3 regions of the Brachybacterium sp. p3-SID957 genome follow, and region 1 is predicted to be linked to each of the others. Evidence: predicted binding sites of a transcription regulator. Region 1 holds the regulator's gene; each other region holds the start of a gene.

Region 1 (9,607 bases):
GCGCGCCGGCGGGGAAGTCCGTGCGGGTCAGGTAGTGGGGGATCTGCGCCGCGTACCCCATCGCGGGGTGACCGCTGCGTCCGAGCTCGAACTCCAGCAGGGCACCGAAGGAGGCGGGGACCACGATCTCCGCGCCCTCGGACGGCTGGTCGGGCCCGCCTCCGGCAGGGTGGGAGCTGGACCCGGCCGGGGCCTCCCCCTGCCCGACCGACCGGTCCGGGGCTCCCACTTCGTCCTCACTGCTCTCGCCCGCGAGCAGCGATGGATCGTTGGCGTGGGCGAACAGCCCGATGGGGCGGGTGTGCGGCACCGCCATCGGCACGGCCTGCATCCCCACCACCCGTTCCACCTCGAAGTACTCCACCAGGTCGATCACGGCTTGGCCGAAGCGCTTCCACTGCAGATCCGGCTCCGGGCCGTCCAGGAACAGGAAGGGACGGTCCGCCTCGTCGTACATCAGCGTCAGCGAGAGGGAGGGGATGTCCACCGAGGTGTAGGAGAGCCCGTCGAACACCGCCTGGGGGCGAGAGCCGCGGTAGTCGAGCAGCTCGTCGATGTCGAAGGAGACCAGCTTCATGTGCCGCAGCTGATCGCGGAGGTACGTGGCAGCGATGCGGCAGGAGTTGCCGGCATCGACCAGTCCGGGCAGGGCGTGCACCAGCATCAGGCCCTCGCGGGGAACGGCCGCCAGCACATCCATGGACTCGAAGCTGTACAGGTCGCGCGGGTCTCGCATCGGCACCTCCTCAGCCCGTGAACGCCCCGGGTGCCACACACAGCCGGGCCCGTCCACCATAATGGATCACCGTGCTCCTCCGACCGGGTGTCCGAGCGGTACGGGCACGCAAGACGAGGCAACCCCAGGGGGACCGGGTACGTGGACGACGCTGAGGGGCAGATCGCCCGGGAGATCGCACGCGAGCAGGACTACGCGGACCAGCTCTACGACAGGCTGGACGAGCAGATCGGCCAGGTGCAGGACAACCTCGAGAAGGTGCAGGCCTCGCAGCACGCCTCCACCCACCAGAACCGCTCGGAGCGGGACGCGTTCGCAGCCCTGTACGAGGACCGTCTGGCCCTGCTGCGCTCCGTCAGCCAGAACGTCGTGTTCGGGCGGCTGGACACCGACGAGGCCGCCCGGCGCTACATCGGTCGCATCGGCCTGTTCACCCCCGAGCGCGAACAGCTGCTGGTGGACTGGCGCGCCCCCGCTGCCGCCGCCTTCTACCAGGCCACCAGCAACGAACGACTCGGGGTGCGGCTGCGGCGCCACCTGATCAGCCGAGGCCGCAGCGTGATCGGCCTCGAGGACGACGTGCTCGATCCGTCCGTGCTGGAGGAGAGCGACGACATCGTGCTGCAGGGCGAGGGGGCCCTGCTGGCGGCCGTGTCCGGCCAGCGCACCGGCCGCATGGGCGACATCGTCGCGACCATCCAGGGCGAGCAGGACCGCATCATCCGCTCCGGGAACCGGGGCGTGCTGGTGGTCCAGGGCGGTCCAGGCACGGGCAAGACCGCCGTCGCGCTCCACCGGGCCGCCTACCTGCTCTACACGCACCGCCGGCGGCTGGAGCACACGGGCGTGCTGATCATGGCCCCCACCCAGGGCTTCCTGCGGTACATCGAACGGGTCCTGCCCAGCCTCGGCGAGTCCGGCGTGGTGATGCTGACTCCCGGCGAGCTCTTCCCCGGTGTGCAGACCGCACTGCACGACAGCGACGAAGTGGCGCGCATCAAGGGCGACGCCGCGATGGCGGAGCTGCTCTCGCGCGCCGTCAAGCAGCGCCAGCTGGTGCCGGAGCGCGACGTCCCCCTGCGCATCGACGGCACCGGCATCACGCTCACGCGCGAGGACGTGCGCTCCGCCCGGCGTGAGGCGCGAGCCTCCCACAAGCCGCACAACGCCGCCCGCGCCGTGTTCGTCCGAGCCGCCGCAAGCCGCCTGGCCGACCGGTACGAGAACGCCCTGCGGGCCGCCGGGCGCACCGTGGTCCCGGAGGACCGCCCGGAGCTGCTCTCGGACCTGCTGCACCACCCCGATGTGCGCCGCGAGCTCAATCTGGCCTGGCTCCCGTACACCCCCCAGGGCTTCCTGCGCATCCTGCTGTCACGGCCGGAGCGCCTGCGGGCAGCGGCTCCCCGTTCCCTCGCTCCTCACGTCGACGTCCTGGTGCGGCCCAAGGACTCCCCCTGGACAGTGGAGGACATCCCTCTGCTGGACGAGGTGGCGGAGATCCTGGGCGACGACTCCGCGCCGGAGGAGGCGCGCGCCAAGGAGCAGGCACAGAAGAAGGAGGCCGACGTCTCCTATGCGCGCGCCGTGCTGGAGAACATCGACACCTCCGGGATCATCCGGGCCGAGGACCTCGCCGAGCACGTCGGTCGGATCCGCGACGGCCGCACCCTCGCCGAACGGGCTGCCGGCGAGCGTGCGTGGACGTACGGCCATGTCGTGGTGGACGAGGCGCAGGAGCATTCGGCCATGAGCTGGCGCGCCCTGATGCGGCGCTGCCCCACCAAGTCGTTCACCGTGGTGGGCGACGTCGCCCAGACCTCCTCGGCCGCTGGCCCCGGCTCCTGGGAGGCCGCCCTGGCGCCGTACGTGCAGGACCGACTGCAGGTGGAGCACCTCACCGTCAACTACCGCACTCCCCGGCGGATCATGGACAGGGCCGCAGAAGTGGCCCAGTCACACGACCTTCCGATCACGGAGGTCAGCTCCGTACGGGAGGGGGACCGCGATCCCCGGATCGAGCACACCGACGACGCCCACCTGGCGGAGGCCGCCGCGCACGAGGTGCGCGAGCTGCACGCCTCGAGCATCGGCCGGATCGCGGTGATCTCCTCAGAGCACCGGCTCACCGCGGTGCTCGAGCAGCTGCGCAGCATCGGGGGCCTGCCCCCGGTGGGATCCGGCTCCTCGGGCGTGGACGACGAGATCGCGGTGATGACGGCACAGGACGCCAAGGGCCTGGAGTTCGACGCCGTGGTGGTGGTCGAACCTGCCGAACTGGTGGAGGGGCATGGTGCCGGGGACCTGTACGTCGCGATGACCCGCCCCACCCAGCATCTGGGTGTGGTGCACGCCCGACCTCTGCCCGACGGGATGTCCGGGGACTGAGCACCGGTGTGCGCCGGGGTCAGCCCCGGAGCTCAACGGAACGAGCCCCGGCGGAGGCAGGACAGGCCTCGGCGGAGGCAGGGGCGCGGACAAGCGATCAGCGGCCGTGGCTTCCCCTCCACGACCGCTGATCTGGGTGCGCTGCGCGAGCGCACGAGCAGTATCTTACGCACACATGAGGGGTGCTTCGCACCAATTCACAACTCGGTGCGAACCGGGCCGTGGGAGCCGTCCTGAGCGGCCTCGTGGGGCCCGCCGGACTCCTCGCGCAGACGGGTGATCGCAGCCTCGAAATCGGACAGCGAGTCGAAGGACTGGTAGACGCTCGCGAAGCGCATGTAGGCCACCAGATCCAGCTCCTGCAGGGGCTGGAGGATCGCCAGGCCCACGTCATGCGCATCGATCTCGGCCTGGCCGCTGGAGCGGATGTCCTCCTCGACGCGCTGCGCGAGCATGGCCAGCTGATCATCGCTGACGGGCCGGCCCTGGCACGCCTTGCGCACCCCCGAGATCACCTTCGCGCGGCTGAACGGCTCGCTCACACCGGAGCGCTTGAGGACCGACAGGGACGCCGTCTCGGCGGTGGAGAAGCGCCGACCGCACTCGGGGCACTGCCGGCGGCGGCGGATGGTGGCCCCGTCATCGGACGTGCGGGAGTCCACGACCCGGGAGTCGGGGTGGCGGCAGAACGGGCAGTGCACCCGTCAAGACTACCGGGAGCAGCCCGCCGCCGGGCCCGGATCAGCGCTCCACGCCCTCCCCGACGGGCAGATCGAGCTGCTGACCGGCGGTGACCCGACCGGTGGGCAGATGGTTCATGGCGCGCACCTGCGCGATGTACTCCTGCTGGCCCACGCCTTCGGGAGCATGCTGCTCGGCGAGGTCCCACAGGGTGTCACCGGCCTCGACGGTGACTGTGATGTGCTGCTCCTGACCCGCGCCCGCCAGCGCTGCGGGAACGTCGAAGACCAGCAGCGCGAGGGCCGCGACGACAAGGCCGAGCACGAAGGCGATGGCGGTCACCAGTGCGCGGCCGCGCGAAGTGAGCTCGAGTCGAACACCCGAGCGATCAGCGGGGCGCTGCGCACGGCTGTCACGGCGGGGGAAGGGCAGGACCGTGGTGGTATCGGTGGGCATCTCCGAACTCCTGTTCGATCGAATCTGTGTGCGACTGTAGACCGGTATCGGCGCGACACGCAAGAGGAAACATCGAACATGTGTTTGGAATCCGCTTCCGCGCCGCCTACTGTGGCTGACAAGGACCACGGAACCGTGAGGGTCTGACAAACGAAGCCAGGAGGCCCGCCCGATGTCGCCCAGCACCAGTCGCCGCCCCGAGAGCGCCCCTGTGGGCGATCACGCGAGCCTCACCCGCCGCCAGCGCCGGATCCTGGAGACCATCACCGCCGCGATCTCGGCCCACGGCTACCCGCCCACGATGCGGGAGATCGGCGATGCGGTGGGGCTGACCTCCTCCTCCTCCGTGTCCCATCAGCTGCAGGCGCTCGAGCGCAAGGGCTACCTGCGCAGGGACCCCAAGCGTCCCCGTGCGATGGAAGTGGTGATGCCCGGCGAGGACGATGCCCCTGCCCCGGCCCAGGAGGAGAGCGCGCGATCGGTCGAGGCCGTCTCCGTGCCACTGGTCGGCCGGATCGCGGCGGGCGTGCCGATCACGGCGGAGGAGCAGGTGGAGGACGTCTTCCCCCTGCCGGCGCGCTTGGTGGGCGACGGTGATCTGTTCCTGCTGCAGGTGGTGGGCGATTCGATGATCGACGCCGCGATCTGCGACGGCGACTGGGTGGTGGTGCGCCAGCAGCCGGTCGCGAACAAGGGCGAGATCGTGGCTGCGATGCTCGACGGCGAGGCCACTGTGAAGACCTTCGCCCAGCACGACGGTCACGTGTGGCTGATGCCGCACAATCCTGCCTTCACCCCGATCCTCGGCGATCACGCCGAGATCCTCGGCAAGGTGGTGGCGGTGCTGCGCGCCGTCTGAACCGGGAGGCGCCGGCCTGAGCGCGCTGCTGCCGGGTCAGACCGTCTGGGCGAGGCGGCGCAGGGCGCCCAGCGCCACCTGCGGGTCGCTCGTGGGCCACAGCGGTGGCATGGCCTCGCGCAGGAATCCCCCGTAACGGGCAGTGGCCAGGCGGGGGTCCAGCACCGCGACCATGCCCCGGTCGTCCTTGGTGCGGATCAGGCGGCCGGAGCCCTGTGCCAGCAGCAGCGCGGCATGCTGCGCCGAGACCGACATGAATCCGTTGCCCCCGCGTGAGGCGATCCGCTCCTGCCGGGCGGAGGTGAGGGGCTCATCGGGGCGGGGGAAGGGGATCCGGTCGATGGTCACCAGCCGGCAGGCGTCCCCCACCACGTCCACCCCCTGCCACAGGGTGATCGTCCCGAACAGGCAGGAGTCCTGCTCCTCGCGGAAGATCCGCACCAGGTTCGAGATGGAGTCCTCCCCCTGCACGCCGATGGTGAGGTCCAGCCGGGCCCGTACGTGCTCTGCGGCGAGCTCCGCCCCGCGCCGGGAGGAGAACAGGCACAGCGCCCCGCCGGCGGAGGCCTCCACCAGTTCGGTCAGGTGGTCCAGCATGTCGAGCGAGGGGCCCTCCCTGCCGGGAGGCGGAAGGTGCCGGGCGATGTACAGGATCCCCTGCCGGCGGTAGTCGAAGGGACTGCCGACGTCCAGCCCGGCCCACGCCCCGCGGTCCTCCAGGGCCGGGATCTCCTCGGGCGCCGTGCGGGCGGCGCGTGCCAGCCCCACCTCGCCCGCGGGAGGTTCGAATCTCCCGCCCAGGGCGAGGGTGGCGGAGGTGAGGATCGCGGTGCGGTGCTCCAGGACGGCACCGCGCATCGCCCCGGCCACGCTCAGCGGGGCCACCTGGATGCTGGACCGGCCGGTGGCCTCGGAATGGGAGACCGAGACCACGTCGTCCTGATCCGGTGCCAGCAGCCGCGTGCACACGTCGATGATCTGCTGGAGGTTGGATCGCACCGCCTTGCGGGAGCCGGCGGTCCCGGCCACGTCCGCGTCGCCGGCGTCCTTGGCGTCGGAGTGGGCCTGCCGGGACTCGGTGCGCAGGTGCTCGACGGCGTCGGCCAGCTGCTCGGGCAGGTCCCCGATCACGCGGCCGTCACTGACCAGGCTGAGGGCCTCGCGCAGCTCCTCCCCCGCATCGTCCAGAGCGGTGGCGGCCACGCCCAGGCCGCGCAGGTCGCGCACGGTGCCCCGCACCAGGGACGGGGTCAGCACGTCGGTGACGGCGGTGGTGACGCTCCCGGTGAGGCTGTGGGCCTCGTCGAAGACCACCACGTCGTGGTCGGGGATGATGCCGTGGCCGTCGAAGGCGTCGATGGCCAGCAGGGCATGGTTGGTGACGACCAGGTCCACCTCCCGTGCCAGCTCCCGGCTGTGCTCGGCGAAGCACGAGTTCACCATGGGGCAGCTGCTGCCCAGGCAGTGCGACCCGCTCACCGAGACCTGGCGCCAGGCGCGGTCCGACACCGGGGTCTCCAGCGAGTCGCGGTCCCCGGTGTCGGTCTCCTCCGCCCAGGCGCGCAGCCTGCGCACCTGCTCCCCCAGTCGCTCCCCGCCGTCACGGGCGGGATCCGCGGAGGCCTCGGCGAACAGCGCACCGGGGTCGATGTCCACGGGGTAGCCGCCGTCCAGCTTGTGGCGGCACACATAGTTGGAACGGCCCTTGAGCAGGGCGTAGGTGGGGGTGCGCGGCAGGTGCGGGGCCAGCGCCTCCACCAGGCGCGGGAGGTCCTTGGCCACGATCTGGTTCTGGAGGGCGATGGTGGCGGTGGAGACCACCACCGGTCGGCCCGAGGTCACGGCGTGCAGCAGGGCGGGCACCAGGTACGCCAGGGACTTGCCGGTGCCGGTGCCGGCCTGGACCAGCAGGTGGCGGCCGCCCTCCATCGCGGTGCCGACGGCCTCGGCCATGGCCCGCTGCCCCTCGCGGGCGGTGCCGCCGATCGCGGTGATCGCCGCGTCCAGCAGTGTTCCCAGGCGCGCCGGGTCATCCCCGGTCGAGTCGCGGGGAGGCGAAGGGGTGGGGCTGTGGACGGCGGGCACCGGACCACGGTAGCGGCCTGCGCGTCGGGGGCGGCCCAGGCGCGCCCCGGGCCGCTCGGCCGGTCTGCGGGGGCCTGCGTCCCACGGGCGGCCAGATGGCTCACCGGCGGCGGGACACCCCTCAGGCGGTGGCGTGCAGCTCCGCGGCGAGGGCCTCGTCAACCCGTGCCTTGAGGTGGGTGCCCTCCATCAGGTGCTCCTCGGAGATCACCTCACCGGTGCTGTGCACCCGGGAGATGAGATCCCCGCGCGAGTACGGCACCACCACGTCGACCTCGACCGCCGGGCGGGGCAGTCGCTGCGCGATCAGCTCGCGCAGCTCCTCGATGCCCTCACCGGTGCGGGCGGAGACCACCGCGGAGTCGTCGACCAGGCTGCGGATCCGGGCGATGGTCTCCGGCTCGGCGATGTCGGCCTTGTTCAGCACCACGATCTCCGGGACGTCGAAGCCCTCGAGCTCCCCCAGCACCGCGCGCACGGCCCGGATCTGGCCCTCGGGATCGGGGTGGGAGGCGTCCACCACGTGCAGCAGCAGGTCCGCGTCGCCCACCTCCTCGAGGGTGGAGCGGAAGGCCTCGACCAGCTGGGTGGGAAGGTGGCGCACGAAGCCCACGGTGTCCGCGTAGGTGAACTCGCGGCCGTCCGGGGTCTGGGAGCGGCGCACCGTCGGGTCCAGGGTGGCGAACAGGGCGTTCTCCACCAGCACCCCGGCACCGGTGAGCCGGTTCAGCAGAGAGGACTTGCCGGCGTTGGTGTAGCCGGCGATCGCGACGGAGGGCACCTGGTTGCGGTGCCGGTCGGCACGCTGCGCCTGACGACCGGGGGTCATCGCCTTGATCTCCCGGCGCAGCTTGGCCATGCGGTCGCGTATGCGCCGACGGTCCAGCTCGATCTTGGTCTCACCGGGGCCGCGCGAGCCCATGCCGGCACCGCCGGCGGCCACCCGGCCACCGGCCTGTCGGGACATCGACTCGCCCCAGCCGCGCAGGCGGGGAAGCAGGTACTCGAGCTGGGCCAGCTCCACCTGGGCCTTGCCCTCGCGGGACTTGGCGTGCTGGGCGAAGATGTCGAGGATCAGAGCGGTGCGGTCGATGACCTTCACCTTGACGATGTCCTCGAGGGCTCGACGCTGACCGGGGCCCAGCTCTCCGTCGGCGATCACGGTGTCCGCCCCCACCTCGGCGACCACCTCGGCCAGCTCGGCGGCCTTGCCCTTGCCCAGGAAGGTGGCGGGATCGGGGTGGGCGCGGCGCTGCAGCACGCCGTCGAGCACCTCGGAGCCCGCGGTCTCGGCGAGCGCGGCGAGCTCGCGCAGGCTGTTCTCGGCGTCCTCGAGGTTGCCGGAGGTGTAGAGCCCGGCCAGGACCACACGCTCCAGGCGCAGCTGGCGGTACTCGACCTCGGTGACGTCCTCGAGCTCGGTGGACAGACCGCCGACGCGGCGCAGGGCCTGGCGGTCGGCGAGGTCGAACTGGTCGCCGTCGGTGGTGGAGTCGTAGGTGACGGCCGAGACGGAGGCGTCGCCGCGCGCGAGGATCCGCTCGGTCAGGGGGTCACGGCGGCGGGCGCCGGGGCTCTGCGCGGCATCGGCTTCCTCGGTCGAGCTCCCGGTGACGTCGTCGTCCGGCACGGGGTCTGGATGGAAGGCGATGGGCACGATCTGGGTTCTCCTCGAGGGGGGCGACTGGAGTGGCCGACGCCGGCACGTCCGGGAGGATCGTGCGACGCGGACATCCAGAATCCCACGACAGGTTGCGGAGGTCGAGGGATTAAGCGCAGGGCCGAGAGGGATCACGGGCATCCCCGGCCCTGCGGCGCGGTCACGGCCGGGAGGCTCCGTATCCTGGCGGGGTGAGCGAGCACTACTTCTCCCCCGCCAGCGAGGCAGATCAGGCACCCTTCCCGCTGCGGGTGCACCTGGCGGGCGCGGAGCGGGACCTGGTCTCCAGCAGTGCGGTCTTCTCCGCCCGAGGCCTGGACAAGGCCACCGCCGTGCTGCTGGATCGGCTGGACGTGCTGGCCCCCGTGCCTCCCGGCGCGAGGATCCTGGACCTGGGATGCGGGTGGGGACCGATCGCGCTCAGCGCCGCGCTTCTGCATCCCGACGCGGAGGTGTGGGCGGTGGACGTCACCGCGCGTGCGCGTGCTCTCACCCGCGCCAATGCGGAGCGGCTGGGCCTGGACCGAGTGCGGGTGGCCGCTCCGGAGGAGGTGCCGGACGATGTGCGGTTCGACGCGATCTGGTCCAACCCGCCGATCAGGATCGGCAAGCAGGAGCTGCATGCGCTGCTGCTGCACTGGACGGCGCGCCTGGCCCCGACGGGGACCGCTGCTCTGGTGGTGGGGAAGAACCTGGGGGCGGACCCCCTGGCCCGCTGGCTGGGCGAGCAGCTGCCCGCACGCGA
Region 2 (9,607 bases), on a different contig from region 1:
CTCTGCACCACCCGCTGGTGGGCGACACGATGTACGGCGCGGACCCGACGCTGGGGGAGCGCCTGGGGCTGAACCGGCAGTGGCTGCACGCGATGGAGCTGGGCTTCGTGCACCCCGTGACGGGCCGACCGGTCACCTTCACCTCCCGGTATCCGCAGGACCTGCAGCAGGCGCTCGAGGCCCTGCGGGAGGGCTGACCGCGCTCCGTCACCCGGGGGCGGTGGGGTTCTGCTGCGGGGGTCGGGCAGCAGGTGTGCCCGGGTCTGCTCGGGCATCTGCGGTGCTCGGATCGGCCCGGATCTTCTCGTACTGCTCTCGGGTGATGCGGTACTGCTCGTAGTGGCTCCTCACCCCCAGGAAGGATGCCTCGTCGCCGCGGCCGGTGTGCCGCATGCCGATCCCCTCCAGGATCCGCACCGAGGGCGCGTTCAGGGGCAGGGCCTCCGCCCATATCGAGGCCAGCGCCAGCGAGTCGAAGCCGTACGCCAGGCCGGCTCGGGCCGCGGCCTTGCCCAGTCCCTGCCCCCAGCGGGTGGACGGTCCGATGACGTACCCCAGCTCGCGCTCGTCAGCCCGGGTCCCATACAGATCCACGTAGCCGATCAATGCCCCCTCGTGCTCGACGCCCAGGCGCAGCAGCTCGGGCGGCGGGTCCGCGATGATGCGGCGGAGCCAGAAGCGCTCGTGCTCGTCCCAGGCCAAGCCCGGCGTCCAGCCGGCATGAGCGACGAACGTGTCGTCCGCGGCCCAGTCGGCCAGGACAGCGGCATCGGCGCTCGTGAGGGGGCGGAGGGCGACGGCCGGGATGGTGTGCATCGCCCGAGTGTGCCACGCGGTAGCGTCGTGGGATGAGCGAGAAGCAGTCGTCGTCCTCGGCCCCTCTGATCCCGGCGGTCCCCCAGGATCGCGCGCTGTCCCGATCGGAGTTCCCCTTCGCCCGCGTGGCCCGGCGACTGGGGATCGAACCCACTGGTGCCGAGGTGGCTCTCCGGGACCAGGGCACGGCGCGGGCCGCGATCGCAGCGGCCAGCGAGGACTTCCTGGCAGCTGACGATGATCGCCGCGCAGGGCGCCTCCCAGCGCACCCCATCGCGCAGGACCCGGACTTCCCGACCGGTGTGGGCATGGCACTGGTGGGTGCGGCCGTGCTGTGGGAGCAGCGCCAGTACGTGCCGCGCATCGCGCTGCGGGTCGCGAAGGACCACTACGAGGACGGCCGCGACGATCTCGCTGCCAGCTTCATCGCCCTGGTGCAGGAGTCCGTGGAGCCCGGCGAGGACGGTGGACCAGGGCATGACGAGGCATCGGCATGGGCCGCGCAGTCGCTGCTGGTCTCCGTGCTGCAGCGCTCCGGCAGCCCCGCCCAGGCCGATGAGATCGCCCGAGACCTGGCCGCTCACAACATCCCGCTCGATCTGTGGCGTGCGGACGACCCGTCCCTGCCGGATGATTCGATGGCCTGGCACGGTGGAGCGTTCGTGGGCGGGATCCCTCCGCGCCGCGATGAGCGCCACCTCAGCTACGAGGACGTGCACGACTACCTGGACCAGCTGCTGGCCGACATGCGACGGGAGGACGCCGCGGAGCAGGACGATCAGTAGGGCGGCGGACCGTACTGCTCCTCCGTGCCCTCGGTGGATTCTCCGGTTTCGACATCGGTCATCGCGGTGCGATGGCGGGCGATGCGCTGCTGCACCTCGTCCCACATTTGGGTGAAGGCATCGACCACCCACGGCGTGACCATGTCGGTGTCGTCGATGGCGTCGACGGGAGGGCCCCCGCGGATCGCCCAGGACGTGGAGCCCGGGTGGAGTGCTCCGCTGGGTGGACCCGAGCGTGACTTGGCCGGCGGATCGGAAGGTGACCTGGAGGGTGGATCGGAAGGTGACCTGGGGGGTGGATCGGAAGGTGACCCGGAGGGCGGATCGGAAGGTGAACTGCCCAGCGGATCAGCCGTGGCGGCACTGCGGCGCACGGGGTCGATGAGGCCGGCCGTCTTCAGCTGGTGATGACGCCAGCACAGCAGGTGCGTGTTCTCGATCGAGGTGGGACCGCCGGATGCGGGGTCGCGGTGGTCGAACTCTTCGATGTGGTCCATCTCGCTGGCCCAGGACGTGGGCCTGGTGCAGCCGGGCACGGCGCAGGTGGGATGGCGCAGGCGCAGGTGCTCGAGCATGTCTGGCCTGGCGGTGTAGCGGTCGGCCGGCAGGGGCAGGAACGCACCGGTGCTCGGATCGGTGAGCACGCGGTACCAGGTGTTCTCCCCACCGGCGAGCTCCCGCGCCATCTCCGCGGGGATGGGGTGGATGCCGTCGAGCATGCCGGGTGCGTCCGCCGCACCCAGCAGGCTGAGCGCGGGGACCGTGACGGTGATGCGGAACCGCTCACGGGGGACCTCGACCGTGCCCGTCTCCAGCACGGAACCGGTGAGAACCCGGTAGCGCAGCGCCGCGAGGGAGAGCGGCCTCGCGGTCCCGGAGACGCTGCCGTCATCGAAGGGGATCTCCTGCCCGCTCTCCAGGGCCTGACGCTGAGCTCGCTGGATCGCGCGGGCCGCGGAGTCCAGTCGGCGCCCCAGGGCGAGGATCTCCGGTGCGGGACCGATGACCTGCAGGCAGGCGGTGCCGTCCTCATCGGGCGGGAGGATGTCCACACTGCGCTGAGGGCGTGAGCGTTGAGCGGCCTCCTGCTGATCGCTGAGCCAGCGCACCAGGGCACCGAGCTCGCGACGGAAGCGCCCCTCATCGACCGCGAGCTCCCAGCTGGCGATGGATTCGTCGAGCTCGTGCAGTGCCGCCTCGCGCAGACCACCGGCGCGACGCAGCACGACGGTGAACCAGCGCGCCGGCAGCTCAGCGGCCTCGAGACGTGCCAGCAGTCGCGGCAGATGTGTGACGGCGGTGTGAGCATCCTCCAGCAGCCGGGATGCGTGATGGATGCTGCAGCGCAGGGCCTGAGACACCATCAGATCCGCCTCGTCGCGCAGATCCGGATCCTCCGGATCGCCGGCGGGCCAGTGACGCGCCGCGAGACGGAGCTTCGCGGCCAGCTGCCGTGACTCGGCCAGGCCCAGATCCCACAGCTCCCGGAGCTTCTCCGCCTCCGCCCCGGCCTCGTCGACGAAAGCTTCTGAAGGGAGGGTCTCCCGCGTGAGCGGACGCCGTGATCCTCGGATCCCGGGCTTGCGCGGGCGTGGCGCACCGGGGCGGGAACGCGCAACGGCGCGACCCCGCGGCTTCGGCACGGAACCATCGCTGACCTGGGTCATCGTTCCCCCTTTCGGTGGATGTCGCGGCCGGGAATTCCTCGGCTGTGCTGATGGTCCAAGAGTAGGCGCCATCACCGACAATCGAAAGGACGTTCGAAATATGTGGAAGGCCGTGGATAAAAGGGTGGACAATGCAGATCCGGGTTCCTCCACAATGCATGTTTTTCCACATTCTGTGGATAACGGGTCGGCCACCGAGGCCCCGCACGTATCCACACGAGCCGGAGCCGTGCCTGCCGCCGTGCCTAGACTGCGATCCATGCCACGCAACGCACCACTGATCGCCGCCGCGCTGACCGGAGCGGGGGCCACGGCGCTCGCCGGTGGAGCCGCCCTGCTGGCCGCCCGGCAGCTCAACGGGCCCCGCCGTCCCGACCTGCCCTACACCTTCACGCCCTTCGAGCTCGGCGTGGACAGCGAGGCTGTCGACTTCACCGCGGCCGACGGGACCACGATCCGGGGATGGTGGCTCGACGCCCCGGGAGCTGAGCGCAGTGAGCACGTGGTGATCGCCAGCCACGGCTTTCGCGGCGACAAGTCGCAGATGCTGGGCATCGGCACCGGGCTGCACCGCGCCGGCGCGAGCGTGCTGTTGTTCGACTTCCGCGGCAACGGCGACTCCGATGACGGCCGGCAGTCCCTCGGGCACTACGAGCAGCAGGATCTGCGCGCCGCCATCGCATTCGCCAGGACCCGCCGGCCCGACGCCCGGATCGACCTGCTGGGCTTCTCCATGGGGGCGGCCGTGTCGATCCTGGTGGCGGCCGAGGATCCGACCGTCTCCCGCGTGGTCGCCGATTCCTCCTTCGCCGACATGCACGGCGTGGTCGCAGCCGCCGCCGCCTCGCTCAGGGTGCCGGGCGCCTTCGCGCACCTCGTGGACCTCGCCACCCGACACCGCTACGGCTACGGCTTCTCCCAGGTGCGGCCGATCGAGGCGATCAGCCGCATCGAGCCCCGCCCCCTGCTGATGTTCCATGGCACCGAGGACTCGGTGATCCCGGTCGAGCACGCACACCGCCTGGCGCGGGCCGCCGGAGCGTCGGCACGGCTGGTGCTCACCGAGGGGGCCGACCACTGCGGTTCCTACTTCGCGGACCGCCCCGGCTACATCGACCAGGTGGCACGGTTCCTGCTGGCCGAGGAGGGGTGATGCCCGGCGGGCCTTCGTGGGCCGCTCCGCGGTCCGGGCCTGCGCGATACGAAACTCTCTGGGCCGACGGGTACTGCTGCCCCAGGGTGGCCGGTCATGGGCACGTCGGCCTCGACCGGATCTCCGTCGTCCTGCCCGACGGGAGGCCACCGCTGGGCCGAACCCGTGCTCCATGGGACCCGCGCTGCACAGGAGCATGGCCAGCCTGACGATCACCGTGGATGAGCAGGTGCTTCCCCGGGCGGGCGACCGCCGAGTCGCGTTCTTCTGTCACACCCCTGCCCGATGATCCATCCATGAGCTCTCCCATGGTCCTGGCCGACCTCACGCACACGGTGCCCGCGGCGCAGTTGACCGAGGCGTGCATCCTGGCACGCGGAGTGGATCTTCTGGACCACGAGCACGGTCTCATGCCGCTCGAAGGTGTGGTCCACTCCGACCCTGATCGCGTGGTGCGCATGGGCCGGTACTGGGGGAGCCCTTTCCGATGCACGTGCGGCCACTCATACGACGGTGGCTCGGCACTGGCCCCGTTCTGTGTTCACGCTGCCGCGGTCGTGGCGCGGTGGCTCGCGGACCGCGAACCGGATCCGCAGGCAGCGATCACCGACGTGCATGACGACGCAGTGCCGTTCGCGGATCTGGAGCGTGCACGGGACGCCCTCGCGGCACGAGCATGGGAGCGTGATCCTGGCGACGAGCTCTCCATCAACGCGTACGTCGATGAGGGACTAGCGAGCATCGGCCTGGCACCGGAGGCGTACGACCTCCATGGCTGGCTCCTTCGTCATGCCACGCCGACGCAGGTCGAGAGGTGCCTGCGCGAACGGGTCGCATCGTGGCTGGGGGAGGACGGAGAGGCAGACCTCCCTCCGGACAGCATGAATGCCGCAGTGCAGGTGTCCGACCTTCTCCAGGGCGGCATCCGCAGCGACTCGGCCGCGTCGTTCGACGCAGCTCTGCTCGCTGTCACACGAATACGATCCGGCCTCGATCAGTGGAATCGGCACGATCGTGCCTTCGGTGTCGCCATCGATCTGGCGAGCCGCCTCGTGCCCCGTGCTGCGCGACCAGGCAGTGGACAGCCTGAACGATTCATCCGCACCGTCATCGGGCTCGAGGAGAAGCACCCGAGCCCGCAGATCCCCATCATGCCGCTGGTCATCGGGCACTGGGACCGGCGACTGTGTGAACTCGCCGCTTCGGAGGTCGAGCGGCGGATCGAGGCTCTCCTCGATCTCATCGACATCGACATGGCCTCGCACGAGGGCTCAGGACCCGTCCGAAGGGACACGGCTGCTCCCTTCCCCCTGGACATCGACCCGATGGGTGACGGGATTTTCGTCGACCAGCGGTTCTCCGACATCGGTCGTTCACCAGCAGAACTGGTGCATGCGCGGCTCGACAGACTGCAGCGGCTGGCTGCGGATCTGGCCTTGCGCATGCGCGATGTCGACGCGCTGGAGAAAGCCCTGCGCCGATGGAGCGGAGCCACCTTCGCCGAGTTCTTCCATCGGGCCCGTCGATGGTCATCGCAGGCGCAGCTCGCAGTGACCCGGGTCGCCGCGGACCGAGGGGCGGTGGACTGGTCGGTCGATCGCCAGCCCTTGCTCGCCGAGGTCAGGGACGATCGGCACTCGTACGGGAGCAGCGAGTACGCCAGTGATGTCATCGAGATCCACGAGCGTGCTCACACCCAGGAACGGCTGAGAGTCCTCGGTGTCCACGACGTCGCGGTGGCGCTCGGCAAGAGCGGCCTCAGTGCTGATGCCCAGCGGTTCCTGCTCGACCAGTTCCGCCGTGATCCCGATCCTCGCCATGTACCGACCCTCGTCCGCTGCTGGGAGGAGGCGAAGCTCCCCGCGGACCCGTTGGACGCTGCCAGGAGCGTCCTTCGAGGTGAGCGCGCCGACCCGCCGGGGTGACCACCATGACCCCGCCCACCGGCGCGTCGGTCGGTGCCCCGGACTACCCTGGAACGCATGGCTTCCGCGGACTCCCAGGACTTCGTCCACCTCCACTGTCACACCGACTACTCCCTGCTGGACGGGGCCGCGAAGATCGACAAACTGGTGGCCGAGACCGCACGTCAGGGCCAGAAGGCGATCGCCATCACGGACCACGGCTACGTGTTCGGCGCCTACGAGTTCTACCGCGAGGCCACCGCCGCGGGCATCAAGCCGATCATCGGCGTCGAGGCCTACGTGACCCCCGGCACCAGCCGACATGACCGCACCCGCGTGCAATGGGGCACCAAGCAGCAGCAGGAGGCCGGGGACGACGTCTCCGCCCGCGGTGCCTACACCCACCTCACCCTGCTCTCGCGCACCACCGAGGGCATGCACAACCTGTTCCGCCTGGCGTCGTCCGCGTCCCTGGACGGGCAGATGGGCAAGTGGCCCCGGATGGACCGGGAGATCCTCGCGAAGTACGGCAGCGGGCTGATCGCCTCCACGGGGTGCCCCTCCGGTGAGATCCAGACCCGCATCCGCCTGGGCCAGTGGGACGAGGCCATCAAGGCGGCAGGCGAGTACCAGGACATCTTCGGCAAGGAGAACTACTTCGTCGAGCTGATGGACCACGGGCTCACCCTCGAGCAGCGCGTGACCAAGGACCTCATCGCCCTGTCGAAGGAGATCGGTGCGCCGCTGCTGGCCACCAACGACCTCCACTACGTCACCGAGGCCGATGCGAAGATCCAGGACGCCCTGCTGTGCATCAACTCGGGCTCCACCTTCGACACCCCCGGCCGCTTCAAGTTCGACGGCTCCGGCTACTACCTGAAGTCCGCCCAGCAGATGCGCGAGCTGTTCCGGGAGATGCCGGAGGCCTGCGACAACACCCTGCGCGTGGCCGAGATGTGCGACGTGCAGTTCACCACCACCGGTGAGGGCGCCAACTTCATGCCGGTGTTCCCCACCCCGCCCGGGGAGGACGAGCACTCCTGGTTCGTCAAGGAGGTCCAGCGGGGACTGGAGTACCGCTACCCCGGTGGCATCCCCGACGAGGTCACGCGCCGCGCGAAGTACGAGGTCGAGGTGATCACCCAGATGGGGTTCCCCGGCTACTTCCTGGTCGTCTCCGACTTCATCAAGTGGGCCAAGGAGAACGGCATCCGCGTGGGTCCGGGCCGTGGCTCCGGTGCGGGATCCATGGTCGCCTACGCCATGCGCATCACCGATCTCGACCCCCTCGAGCACGGGCTGCTGTTCGAGCGGTTCCTCAACCCCGACCGCGTCTCCATGCCCGACTTCGACGTCGACTTCGACGACCGCCGCCGCGGCGAGGTCATCGAGTACGTGGAGCGCAAGTACGGCGACGACCGCGTCGCCCAGGTCATCACCTACGGCGTGATGAAGACCAAGAACTCCCTCAAGGACGCCGCTCGCGTGCTGGGCTACCCCTACGCGATGGGAGACCGGCTCTCCAAGGCGCTGCCGCCCACCGTGATGGGCAAGGACATCCCGCTGTCGGGCATCTTCGACCCCGAGCACAAGCGGTACGCGGAGGCCGGCGAGTTCCGCCGCCTCCACGACGAGGAGCCGGACGTCCAGAAGGTGTTCGACATCGCCAAGGGCGTCGAGGGCCTCACCCGAGGGTGGGGCGTGCATGCCTGCGCGGTGATCATGTCCAGCGAGCCGCTGATGGACATCATCCCGATGATGCGCCGCCCCTCCGACGGCCAGATCATCACCCAGTTCGACTACCCCACGTGCGAGACCCTGGGCCTGCTGAAGATGGACTTCCTGGGCCTGCGGAACCTCACCGTGATCTCCGATGCGCTGGTCAACATCGAGCGCAACGGCAAGACCCCGCCGGATCTGGAGACCCTGGGCTTCGAGGACCCGGCCACCTACGAGCTGATGCAGCGCGGTGACACGCTCGGGGTGTTCCAGCTGGACGGCTCCGGCATGCGCACCCTGCTGCGGCAGATGAAGCCCGACAAGTTCGGCGACATCACCGCCGTCTCGGCGCTGTACCGCCCCGGTCCGATGGGCATGGGCTCCCACACCAACTACGCGCTGCGCAAGAACGGCCTGCAGGAGATCACTCCGATCCACCCCGAGCTGGAGGAGCCGCTGGCGGAGATCCTGGGGGAGACCTACGGCGTGCTGGTCTACCAGGAGCAGGTGATGCAGACGGCGCAGAAGGTCGCCGGGTACAGCCTGGGACAGGCCGACATCCTGCGCCGCGCGATGGGCAAGAAGAAGAAGGCCGAGCTGGACAAGCAGTTCGTCTCCTTCGAGGCCGGCATGAAGGAGAAGGGCTACTCCAAGGGGGCGGTCGACGCCCTGTGGGAGACCTTGCTGCCCTTCGCCGACTACGCGTTCAACAAGTCCCACTCCGCCGCCTACGGCGTGGTCTCCTACTGGACCGCGTACCTCAAGGCGAACTACCCCACCGAGTACATGGCCGCGCTGCTCACCTCCACGCAGGAGAACCGCGACCGGCTGGGCCTGTACCTGGGTGACTGCCGACACCGTGGCATCACAGTGCTGCCACCGGACGTCAACGAGTCCGACATGTACTTCTCCGCCGTCGGCAGCGACATCCGCTTCGGGCTGTCCGCGATCCGCAACGTGGGCCACAACGTGGTGGAGGAGATCATCAAGGCGCGCAAGGAGAAGGGCGACTTCACCTCCTTCACCGACTTCCTGGACAAGGTCTCCCTGACGGTGTGCAACAAGCGCACCATCGAGTCCTTGATCAAGGGCGGGGCGTTCGACTCCCTGGGCGCCAACCGCCGCTCCCTGGTGCTGGTGCACGAGGACGCGGTCGACGCCGTGGTGGACGTCAAGCGCAAGGAGGCCCAGGGCCAGTACGACTTGTTCGCCGACATGTTCGCCGGCGGCGGGCAGGACGGCGCCTCCTCGGGCTCCGCGGCGACCATCACCATCCCGGAGCTGCCGGAGTGGGACCGCAAGGAGAAGCTCGCCTTCGAGCGGACCATGCTGGGCCTGTACGTCTCGGACCACCCGCTGTACGGGCTCGAGCACGTGATCGCACAGAACTCGAGCACCTCCATCAGCGCACTCGCCGACGACGGGGCCGTGGAGGACGGCGCCATGGTCACCATCGCTGGGCTGATCACCACACTGGCCCGCAAGACCACCAAGAAGGGCGACATGTGGGCGATCGCCACGGTGGAGGACCTCGAGGGCTCCATCGACTGCCTGCTGTTCCCC
Region 3 (9,607 bases), on a different contig from region 1:
ACGAGGGCTACCGGCCCAGGGCCGTCCGGCACGCAGCCCTGCAGCATCGGAGGTCAACCCTGGCGCATCAGCGGCGGGTTCAGGGAGGTGCCGTCGCCGGCGCGGTACAGGCGCGCAGGGCGACCACCGGTGAGGTGGGCGCGGGTGCCCACCTCCTCGATGAAGCCCGGGCTGCGGGTGGCCTTGCGGTGGAAGTTGCCGGCGTCCAGGGTCACCCCCCATACGTCCTCGTAGACCCCGCGCAGCTGGGAGATGGTGAACTCCGGCTCCAGGAAGGTGACCGCGAGGGTGGTGTACTCGAGCTTGGAGCGGGCGCGATCGATCGCGGCCTCGAGCACGGTGGCGTGGTCGAAGGCCAGCTGGATCTCGGCGAGGTCCTTCACTGCCCACCAGCGGGCATCGGCCACCGCCTCGCCCCGCTGCGGCTCCGGGAGATTCGCACCGAGCGCCATGAAGGCCACGGAGACGACGCGGCCGCGGGGGTCGCGGTCGGGCTTGCCGAAGGTGCGCACCTGCTCGAGGTAGACGGTCTGCGAACCCAGTGAGGCCTCGTCGGCGAGCACCCGCTGGGCGGCCTCCTCCAGATCCTCCTGGGCGGTCACGAAGCCGCCGGGCAGCGCCCAGCGACCGCGATGCGGCTCCTCGTCGCGCTGCACCAGCAGCACGCTGAGCTGGCGGTCGCGCAGGGTGAGGATCACCAGGTCCACTGCCACCCGCAGCGGCTCTTCATAGGGCATGGCGGCAGGATATGAGCGTTCTGGTCGATGTGACTGCTCGTGCGGCGGCAGTCACAGGGACAACCGCTTGCTCTAGGTCACATAGGAAGCAGGACGCGCCCCTGCCGGGACGAAGGTCCCGCGGGGCGCGTGCTGGGGGAAGGACCTCACGCCTTCAGCCAGCGGTCCCACTTCTCCACGCGGTGCTCGGCGTCCACGAACCGCACGGTGCCGGAGGTGGCGCGCATGACGATCGAGTGGGTGTGCACGTAGTCCTTGTCGTAGCGCACGCCGCGCAGCAGGTCGCCGTGGGTGATGCCAGTGGCGGCGAAGTAGCAGTTGTCGGTGGTGACCAGGTCATCGGTGGTGAGCACGCGGTCCAGGTCGTGGCCGGCGTCGATGGCCTTCTGCTTCTCCTCGTCGTCCTTGGGGGCCAGGCGGCCCTGGATCATCCCGCCGGTGGCCTTGATGGCGCAGGCGGCGACGATGCCCTCGGGGGTGCCGCCGGCGCCCAGCAGCATGTCCACGCCGGTGCCGCGGGCGGCGGCGATCGCGCCGGCCACGTCGCCGTCCATGATGAACTTGACGCGGGCTCCGGCGGCGCGGATCTCCTCGACCAGCTTCTCGTGGCGGGGGCGCTCCAGAACACACACGGTGACCTGCTCGACCGGCTTGCCGAGGGCCTTGGCGACCAGGTTGATGTTCTGCTTGACCGGCAGGCGCAGGTCCACGAAGTCCGCGGCCTCGGGGCCCACCACCATCTTGTCCATGTAGAACACGGCCGAGGGGTCGTACATACTGCCGCGCTCGGCGACCGCGAACACGGCCAGCGCATTGTCGTAGCCCATCGCGGTCAGGCGGGTGCCGTCGATCGGGTCCACCGCGACGTCGACGTCGGGGCCGGAGCCGTCGCCCACCTTCTCACCGTTGAACAGCATGGGCGCCTCGTCCTTCTCGCCCTCGCCGATCACCACGGTGCCGTTCATGCGCACGGTGTCCATGAAGGAGCGCATGGCATCCACGGCGGCGCCATCGGCCCTGTTCTTGTCGCCGGCGCCCACCCAGCGGCCGCCCGCGATGGCGGCGGCCTCGGTCACGCGCACCAGTTCGAGGGCGAGGTTGCGGTCGGGGGCGGTCAGGTTCGAGGGGGATTCGCTGTTCACCGTGGTCTCCATCGTCGTAGGCGGGTCCGAGGGGCTGCCCGGCGCAGAACCGGCCGGGCCGCCGATCTGACGTGCGGATTCACTCTACCGTTATCACCCTGTGACCGGGCGGGCCCTCGCGGCGGCCTCCTCGGCCGTCGGCTCCGGCAGCGAGCCGCGCAGTGCAGGGTGGATCGGCAGCGACAGTGCAACGGGCAGTCCCTCCGCCGCGGCACGCAGGCATGCGGGGGCGGGCGATTCGGAGGGCATGGGGGCATTCTCCCCGCCACAGGTTCAGCCCGGCGCGACCTCGAGCGTCGCACCCGCCCTGAATGACCGCTCCTGGGAATCGGCGACCGCCGCCCTCAGAGCGACGAACAGCGCGATCAGGCCCACGGCCAGCAGCATGTGGCCCAGACCTGCGATACCCGGGATCGCCGCGGTGGTGCCGGCGGGGTCGGCCCCGTTGAGCGTGAGAACGCCCCGCACCACCATCATCACCACCGTGATCACCAGGCCCACGTTGTAGGTCCAGTAGAAGACGGTGAACGAGCGGCGCCCGGTGACGCGCACGGTGGCCTCGAGCGCCAGCACCACGAGAAACACCAGCATGCCCAGCACCAGCAGGTGGGTGTGGAGCGTGGAGAGCTGCGACTGCTCACCGACCGTGCCGGTGAGCTTGGAGTACTCGCGGTAGAAGACACCCGAGGCCAGACCGAGGATCATGTAGACGAAGGACGTGACGAGCAGACGATTCATCCCTCCACCCTAGGAAGCCGCTGGTCAGGCGGCTTCCATCGAATGGTTGAGGTGGGCTCGTGCCTGCTCGCGCCGCGGCTGGCGGCGCCTGAGCCTGATGCGCGAGGCGCGGCTGCAAGGCGCGTCCCGTGCTCGTCGGCGCCACCGGTCGGTGATGATCGGTTCATGGAGACTCTCACCATCGGCGATCGCCGCTTTCTCATCCGTCGGGCTCTCGAGTCCGACGTGCCTGCGCTGGTGGCCCTGCTGGCTGACGACCCGCTAGGGCGCGGCCGGGAGTCGGCCGACGATCTCGGCCCGTACCTGGCGGCGTTCCGCGAGGTCGACGCGGACCCCCGCCAGCTGCTGGTCACGGTGGTCGAGGGGCAGACGACCGTGGTCGGCACGGTGCAGCTGTCCCTGATCCCCGGGCTCTCGCGGGGCGGTGCCTCGCGGCTCCAGATCGAGGCGTTGCGGCTGGCGGAGTCCGTGCGGGATCTGGGACTCGGCAGCATGCTGCTGGAGTGGGCCCATGCGTACGGGCGCGAGCAGGGGGCGGTGCTGTCGCAGCTGACGTGCGACCGCAGGCGCGATGCCGCACATCGGTTCTACGAGCGGGCCGGGTACGTGGCGAGCCATACGGGGTTCAAGCGAGGGCTGTGACCCAGGTTCCTCCACAATGACCAGTTATCCACATTCCTTTCCACATCCTGTTTCCCGTCAGGCTAATTTTTCCCGGGACGGCGCGGAGTTATCCCCAATCGTCGAACGTTCTTTCGATTGTCGGTGCCGCGACGCAGAATGGGAGCATGGAACCTCAGCTCCCAGGCGACGACAGCACCAGGTCAGGCAACAGCCTGCCCGCTGGTGACGTCCTCGCGCGGGCGCTGGAGCACGCCTCCCGCCTGCCGGACTCCGGCGCGGTGAGTAATATCGTGGGTGAGATCATCGCCCGCGCGCTGGCCGCATTCACCGCCACCGTGTCGGTGCTCGATCCCGTTCCTGATACGCAGCCCGGTTCGCCCCAGGAAGCCCTCGCCGTGCTGGCGGGGATCGAGCAGCTGCGCGCGGGGATCGCCGCACTGGACGCCACATGGCAGGTGGCGGCCGAGGACCGCATCCGCGAGGCGGACGCCGCTCGTGATGTGAGGGAACGGGACCAGGGGCGTGCCGCCGCGAACGAGGTGGCCCTGGCCCGCCGCACCTCCCCCAGCTCGTCCTCCATGTCACTGGCATGCGCGCGCAGGCTGGTCGCGCAGATGCCCACCACCTACCAGCAGCTGGCCCAGGGGCGCCTGCCTGAGCGCAGCGTCCATGCCATCACCCGTGCGCTGGACAACGCGGATCCGGCCACGTGCGCCCGGATCGACCGGTGGATCCAGGAGGATCCCACCCGTCTCGACGGCCTCGGCACCCGTCGCACCGGGCAGCTCGTGCGGGAGATGAGCCACGCCCTGCATCCGGGTGACTCCCGTGCCCGCGCCGAGCGCGCCGCGCGGAAGCGGAACGTGACGATGGTTCCCCTCGGTGACGGCATGGCCCGCATCTCGGCCACCCTGCGCGCATTGGATGCCGCCGCCGTGATGAAGAGCCTCACCACCGGGGCGGAGGCCCGCCGCGCGGCCGGCGCCCGGGACTCATTCGGTGCCCTTCAGGCCGATCAGCTCGTCGCCGCCGTGACCGGGGGCACCTACGCCGCCCCCGGGACCAGGCACGACGTCGGGATCGTGATCACCGACCGTGCCCTGCTGGGCGGCGCGGCCGATGCGGAGTTCGCCCGCATCGAGGGATACGGCGCGCTGCCCGCGCACATCGTCACCGACACCATGTGCGGGCGCCCACCCGGCTCCATCATCCCGGCCAACCGCACCTGGAGGCAGCACGAGCACGCCGATGCCGCTTCGACCGCGGTGTTCCGCCGCCTGTACACCCACCCCGTCAGCGGTGAACTGGTAGCGATGGAGTCCACCGCCCGAGCGTTCCCGGTGGGCCTGGCGCGCATGATCAGATGGCGCGACCAGACGTGCCGCACCCCCTGGTGCAACGCCAGGATCCGGCATCTGGACCACATCGATCCCCACGCACGTGGAGGGCCCACCAGCTTCGGCAACGGGCAGGGCCTGTGCGCTCGCTGCAACTACCTGAAGGAGCACGGGCACTGGGTGGTGCAGAGGGCGACGACGACCTCCCCCGCCGCCGGGGCCACGGCGATCACCTGGAGAAGTCCACACGGGGCCCAGGGCACGTCACCCACCCCGCGATCGGAGCCCGCCCCGCCACCGGCGTCGAAGGCCCACGCTCCCCCGCAGCCCGATCCCCCTCCACCAGCTCCCCCGACTCCACCTCATGCCTTCGACGACCCGCCGTTCTGACTCCTGCACGCCCAACGCCCCCCACGCAGGGGCATCCCGCCGCGCGCCCGCGCATGGCAACCACCGGCATCCGCGCTCGACCAGCAGGTGGATGCGGGAGACTCACCATGGTGACCCAGGCCACTCGTCCGCTCCGGGCAGGGATGGGCCGCGTCGCTGCCGCCGCCACCCACGAGCGAAAGGACCCTCGATGAGCGCCTCCGACGGAGCCACCTACGCCCCCGCCGCCATGCCCAAGCCCGTGGTGGAGCCCGGTGAGTTCGTGTTCGCCGCGATGCACCTGGACCACGGGCACATCGTGGGCATGACCGAGGGCCTGATCGGGGCCGGCGGCACCCTGCGCTGGGTGTACGACCCGCAGCCCGAGCGCGCCGCCGCCTTCCAGGAGCGGTTCCCCGAGGTCCGAATCGCCGACAGCGAGGAACAGGTCCTCGCCGACGAGGAGGTACGCCTGGTGGCCGCCGCCGCGATCCCCTCGGACCGCGCCCCGCTGGGCATCCGGGTGATGGAGGCCGGCAAGGACTACTTCACCGACAAGACCCCGCTGACCACCCTGGACCAGCTGGCTGCGGCCCGCGAGGCCGTCACCCGCACCGGGCAGAAGTACGCCGTGTACTACTCCGAGCGGATCCACGTGGAGGCCGCTGTCCTGGCCGGCCAGCTGATCGACCGGGGGGCCATCGGCCGCGTGATCCAGGTGATGGGGATGGGCCCGCACCGCCTGGGCGCCCCGGAGTCGCGCCCCGACTGGTTCTACCGCCGCGCCCAGTACGGCGGGATCATCACCGACATCGGCTCCCACAACTTCGAGCAGATGCTCACCTTCACCGGCTCCGAGGACGCCGAGATCCTCTCCAGCGCGATCGGCAACTTCGCCCACCCCGACCATCCCGAGCTCGACGACTTCGGAGAGGCGCACATCGCCCTGTCCTCCGGCGCCTCCGGCTACGTGCGGGTGGACTGGTTCACGCCCGACGGTCTGCGCACCTGGGGTGACGGCCGCACCTTCATCCTGGGCACCGAGGGCTACATCGAGCTGCGCAAGTACGTGGACATCACCACCGACAACGGCCCCGGCCAGGTGCTGCTGGTCGACGGCGACGGGGAGCATCGCATCCAGGCCGACGGCCAGGTGGGCTACCCGTTCTTCGGGGACCTGATCCTGGACGTGCTGAACCGCACCGAGAACGCCATGACCCAGAAGCACGCCTTCAAGGCCGTCGAGCTGGCGCTGAAGGCTCAGGAGCAGGCGCGGGTGCTCACCGAGCCGCGGTGAGCTGCGGGCTCACTTCCCCGCGGTGAGCTGCTCCCGCACCTCGCCGCGCAGCACCTTGCCGATCAGGGAGCGCGGCAGGTCCTCGACCACCACGATCCGGCGCGGCACCTTGTAGGCGCTGAGCCGTTCCTTCGCCCAGGCGCGGACCTCGGCCTCATCGATCTCACCGGAGGCGATGACGGCGGCGACCACCTTCTCGTCGCCCCGCTCCTGGCGGATGCCGACGACGGCGGCCTCCTCGATGGCGGGGTGGTCGCGCAGCACGCGCTCCACCTCGCTGGGGGAGACGTTGAAGCCGCCGGTGATGATGATCTCCTTCTTGCGGTCCACGATGGTGGCGAAGCCGTCCTCGTCGAGCGTGACCAGGTCGCCGGTGCGCAGCCACCCGTCCTCGGTCATCGCCTCGGCGGTGGCCTCGGGGTTGTTCCAGTAGCCCTGGAACACCTGGGGGCCCTTGACCAGCAGCTCGCCGCTCTCGCCGGGGCCCACGTCCTCGCCGTCCTCGTCGACCACCCGGCGCAGGGTCGAGGGGAAGGGGATGCCGATGGTGCCGGTCTTGCGGGTGTCGGAGAAGGGGTTGCCCATGGCGATGGGGGCGCACTCGGTCAGGCCGTAGCCCTCGACCAGCCTGCCGCCGGAGACGGACTCCCACAGCTCCACCACCTCGTCGGGCAGCGTCATGGCACCGGAGATGCACCACTTGACGCCCTTGAGCGAGATGCCCTTCTCCTTCGCGCCCTGGGCGGTGCGCTCGTACAGCGGCGGGACCGCGCAGTAGATGGTGGGCGGGCTCTTCTTCATCGCGGTCAGCGCCATGTCCACGTCGGGGCGGGGGAACAGCACCTGGCGGACCTGCTTGTACACGCCGAAGGTCACGTACAGCACCATGCCGAAGGCGTGGAACATCGGCAGCATCGCGTAGCTGGTCTCCTCGCCCGTGCGCGCGCCGTGCATCCAGGCCACGCCCTGCAGCGCATTGGCGTACATGTTGCGGTGGGAGAGCATCACGCCCTTGGGCACACCGGTGGTGCCCGAGGTGTACTGGATCGCGCCCAGGTCCTCGATCGTCGGCCGCGGGTGGGAGGCGGGCAGCGCGGGGTGGGCCACCAGCTGCTTCCAGGTCATGTCGCCCTTGGCACCGCTGGTGAGCTGCTTGCGCTGGGCGGCGAGCTTCGGCACCGGCAGGTGCAGCGCCAGGCGCTTCACCATCGGGAAGGCGTCCAGCAGGTTCACCGCCACGACCTTGGGGGCCGACGGGATCGCGCGCAGCTTCGGCACCACGGTGTCCAACGCGATGGCGATGCGGGCGCCGTGGTCGGCGAACACCTCCTCCAGCTCGCGCTCGGTGGAGAGAGGATTGTGCTCGCACACGATGCCGCCCAGCCGCAGCACCGCGTAGAACGCGATCAGGTGCTGGGGGCAGTTGGGCAGCAGGATCGCCACCCGGTCACCGGGGCGCACACCCATGCGACGCAGGCCCTCGGCGGCGGAGGCAATCCGCTCCCCCATCTCGGTGTAGGTCATGGTGGCGCCGAAGAACTCGGTGGCCACCCTGTCCCCGGCCTCGGCGCAGGAGCGCTCGCACATGTCGGTCAGGGACTCGTCGGGGATGTCGATGGTGGCGGGGACCCCGGGCTCGTAGAAGCGCACCCAGTCGGGGGTCGCATCGGTGCCGGGAGCGCTGGTGGCGGGGGTCGCATCGGCGCCGGGGGCGTCGTTCGCGGAGGTGTTCGGGAAGTCGGGCGTGGTGGGGGTGGCGTCGCTGGTCATGATGCCGTCGAGTGTAGTGACCGGCGCGGGGTCAGCGGGTCCCGTCCACCGGCTGCGCCGCCGCCCCTCCGGACGGCTCTGCGCGGTCGAGAAACCGCCGCCGCACCAGCAGGTGCCACCCCCACAGGGCGCTGCCGGCCAGTACGAAGCACAGCGCCGTCACCGCCAGCGAGACCAGGCTCGCGGTGGCCAGGGGCGCGATCACCCCGGCCAGCAGGGCGTTGGTGAGCAGCGTGAAGAACGTGCCCAGGGAGGCGGCCGCGCCCCGCTCGTAGGGGAACAGGTCCAGGATCTCCAACTGGATCGGCGCGAAGAACAGCGAGGCCGTGAAGCTCATCAGCATCGGCCCGATCAGCACCGGGACCAGGGAGGCGTCGTAGCCGCCGGTGGGTGCGGGGGCGATGATCACCAGCAGCAGGTTCACGGTGGTGGTGACGATGGTGGCGAGGTAGCCGATGGTGATCAGCCGGGCGCGGTCCATCGCGTCGGCCGCCCGCCCCACCACCCAGGAGCCGGCGATCATCCCGATGATCAGGGGCGCGAACAGCACCCAGAAGTCCTGCTCCCCCAGGCCCAGCAGGCGCACCACCACGATCGGGGCGGAGGCCACGAACACGAAGTGGGCGGCGAAGCCGAGGGCTGTGGCAGCGGCGATGCGCAGCATCACCGCGGAGCGCCCCACCCGCCACAGGGCCCCCAGTACGGAGCCGAGCCGCAGCGGGGTGCGGTGCTCGGGTGGCAGGGACTCGGGCATCATCGCGGTGAGCACCAGCACCACCACGCCGTAGATGCCGACGCCGGCGAACACCCAGCGCTAGTCCCCCAGCAGCAGCAGCCAGCCGCCCAGCACGGGTGCCAGCACGGGGGCGAGTGCGAAGATCATCATCACCCGGGCCATCAGGCGCTGCGCCTGGGCTCCCTCGAACAGGTCGCGGATCACCACGCGGGAGACGATGGTGGCCGCGCCCGCGCTGGCCCCCTGCAGGATGCGAAGCGCAATCAGCACGCCCAGCCCGCCGGCCAGGATCGCGCCGAACATGGCGGCCAGGTAGATCACCAGCCCGCCGATCATCACCCGTTTCCTGCCCAGGGCGTCGGAGAGCGGCCCGTGGAACACGCTGAGCACCGCGAAGGCCCCCAGGTAGGCGCTGATCAGCTGCTGCAGCTCGGCCTCGCTGGCGCCGAACTCCTCACCGATGCGGCTGAACGCCGGGAACACCGTGTTGATGGTGAAGGGACCCAGCATCGCCAGGGCAGCGAGGGTCAGGGTGATGCGGGCACTCGCGCGTGCCCGGGGAGTCTCAACTGCCACGCAGGTTCCGTCGTACGAATCTTCCGGCGGTGCGCACGGGGCCGGCGCCGGCGGCCAGCAGCATGCCCATCAGGGCCGTGGTGCCGCCCGCGCCGATCAGCAGAGGGTCCCTCATGCGGCCCCCGGCCGACGGCTGCGAGGCCAGCACCGTGGAGATCCCCACCATCAGCGCGCTCATCGTCATGCCCACGATCAGGCGGTCAGCAGTGTTCTCCATGCGGGTGATGACCTTGTCGAGGTCCGCGGCGTCGATGTGCACGTCCACACCGCGGCTCTCGTAG

What was found. The regulator LexA, encoded in region 1, represses DNA repair genes until DNA is damaged. The targets are predictions, from matches to a motif close to TCGAACANNTGTTCGA.
Region 2: the regulator LexA is predicted to act here: its motif matches at 3,350-3,365, upstream of M3B01_RS02460 (HNH endonuclease signature motif containing protein).
Region 3: the regulator LexA is predicted to act here: its motif matches at 3,361-3,376, upstream of M3B01_RS00365 (HNH endonuclease signature motif containing protein).

What each region holds. Positions count from the first base shown of each region.
Region 1 covers NZ_JALXKT010000020.1:34,431-44,037, reverse strand. The annotation lists gene M3B01_RS06315 (proteasome assembly chaperone family protein) at 1-736, opposite strand, end outside; gene M3B01_RS06310 (AAA family ATPase) at 878-3,121, shown strand; gene nrdR (transcriptional regulator NrdR) at 3,319-3,822, opposite strand; gene M3B01_RS06300 (LysM peptidoglycan-binding domain-containing protein) at 3,863-4,258, opposite strand; gene lexA (transcriptional repressor LexA) at 4,431-5,117, shown strand; gene M3B01_RS06290 (ATP-dependent DNA helicase) at 5,154-7,202, opposite strand; gene hflX (GTPase HflX) at 7,324-8,859, opposite strand; gene M3B01_RS06280 (class I SAM-dependent methyltransferase) at 9,054-9,607, shown strand, end outside.
Region 2 covers NZ_JALXKT010000006.1:70,259-79,865, reverse strand. The annotation lists gene M3B01_RS02475 (RluA family pseudouridine synthase) at 1-197, shown strand, start outside; gene M3B01_RS02470 (GNAT family N-acetyltransferase) at 208-816, opposite strand; gene M3B01_RS02465 (hypothetical protein) at 849-1,601, shown strand; gene M3B01_RS02460 (HNH endonuclease signature motif containing protein) at 1,595-3,268, opposite strand; gene M3B01_RS02455 (alpha/beta hydrolase) at 3,528-4,421, shown strand; gene M3B01_RS02450 (hypothetical protein) at 4,718-6,346, shown strand; gene dnaE (DNA polymerase III subunit alpha) at 6,404-9,607, shown strand, end outside.
Region 3 covers NZ_JALXKT010000001.1:102,583-112,189, reverse strand. The annotation lists gene M3B01_RS00390 (NUDIX hydrolase) at 54-737, opposite strand; gene glpX (class II fructose-bisphosphatase) at 884-1,891, opposite strand; gene M3B01_RS00380 (hypothetical protein) at 1,973-2,128, opposite strand; gene M3B01_RS00375 (DUF2871 domain-containing protein) at 2,153-2,617, opposite strand; gene M3B01_RS00370 (GNAT family N-acetyltransferase) at 2,783-3,259, shown strand; gene M3B01_RS00365 (HNH endonuclease signature motif containing protein) at 3,406-4,968, shown strand; gene M3B01_RS00360 (Gfo/Idh/MocA family protein) at 5,159-6,244, shown strand; gene M3B01_RS00355 (long-chain-fatty-acid--CoA ligase) at 6,254-8,014, opposite strand; gene M3B01_RS00350 (hypothetical protein) at 8,046-8,822, opposite strand; gene M3B01_RS00345 (MFS transporter) at 8,829-9,326, opposite strand; gene M3B01_RS00340 (AarF/ABC1/UbiB kinase family protein) at 9,316-9,607, opposite strand, start outside.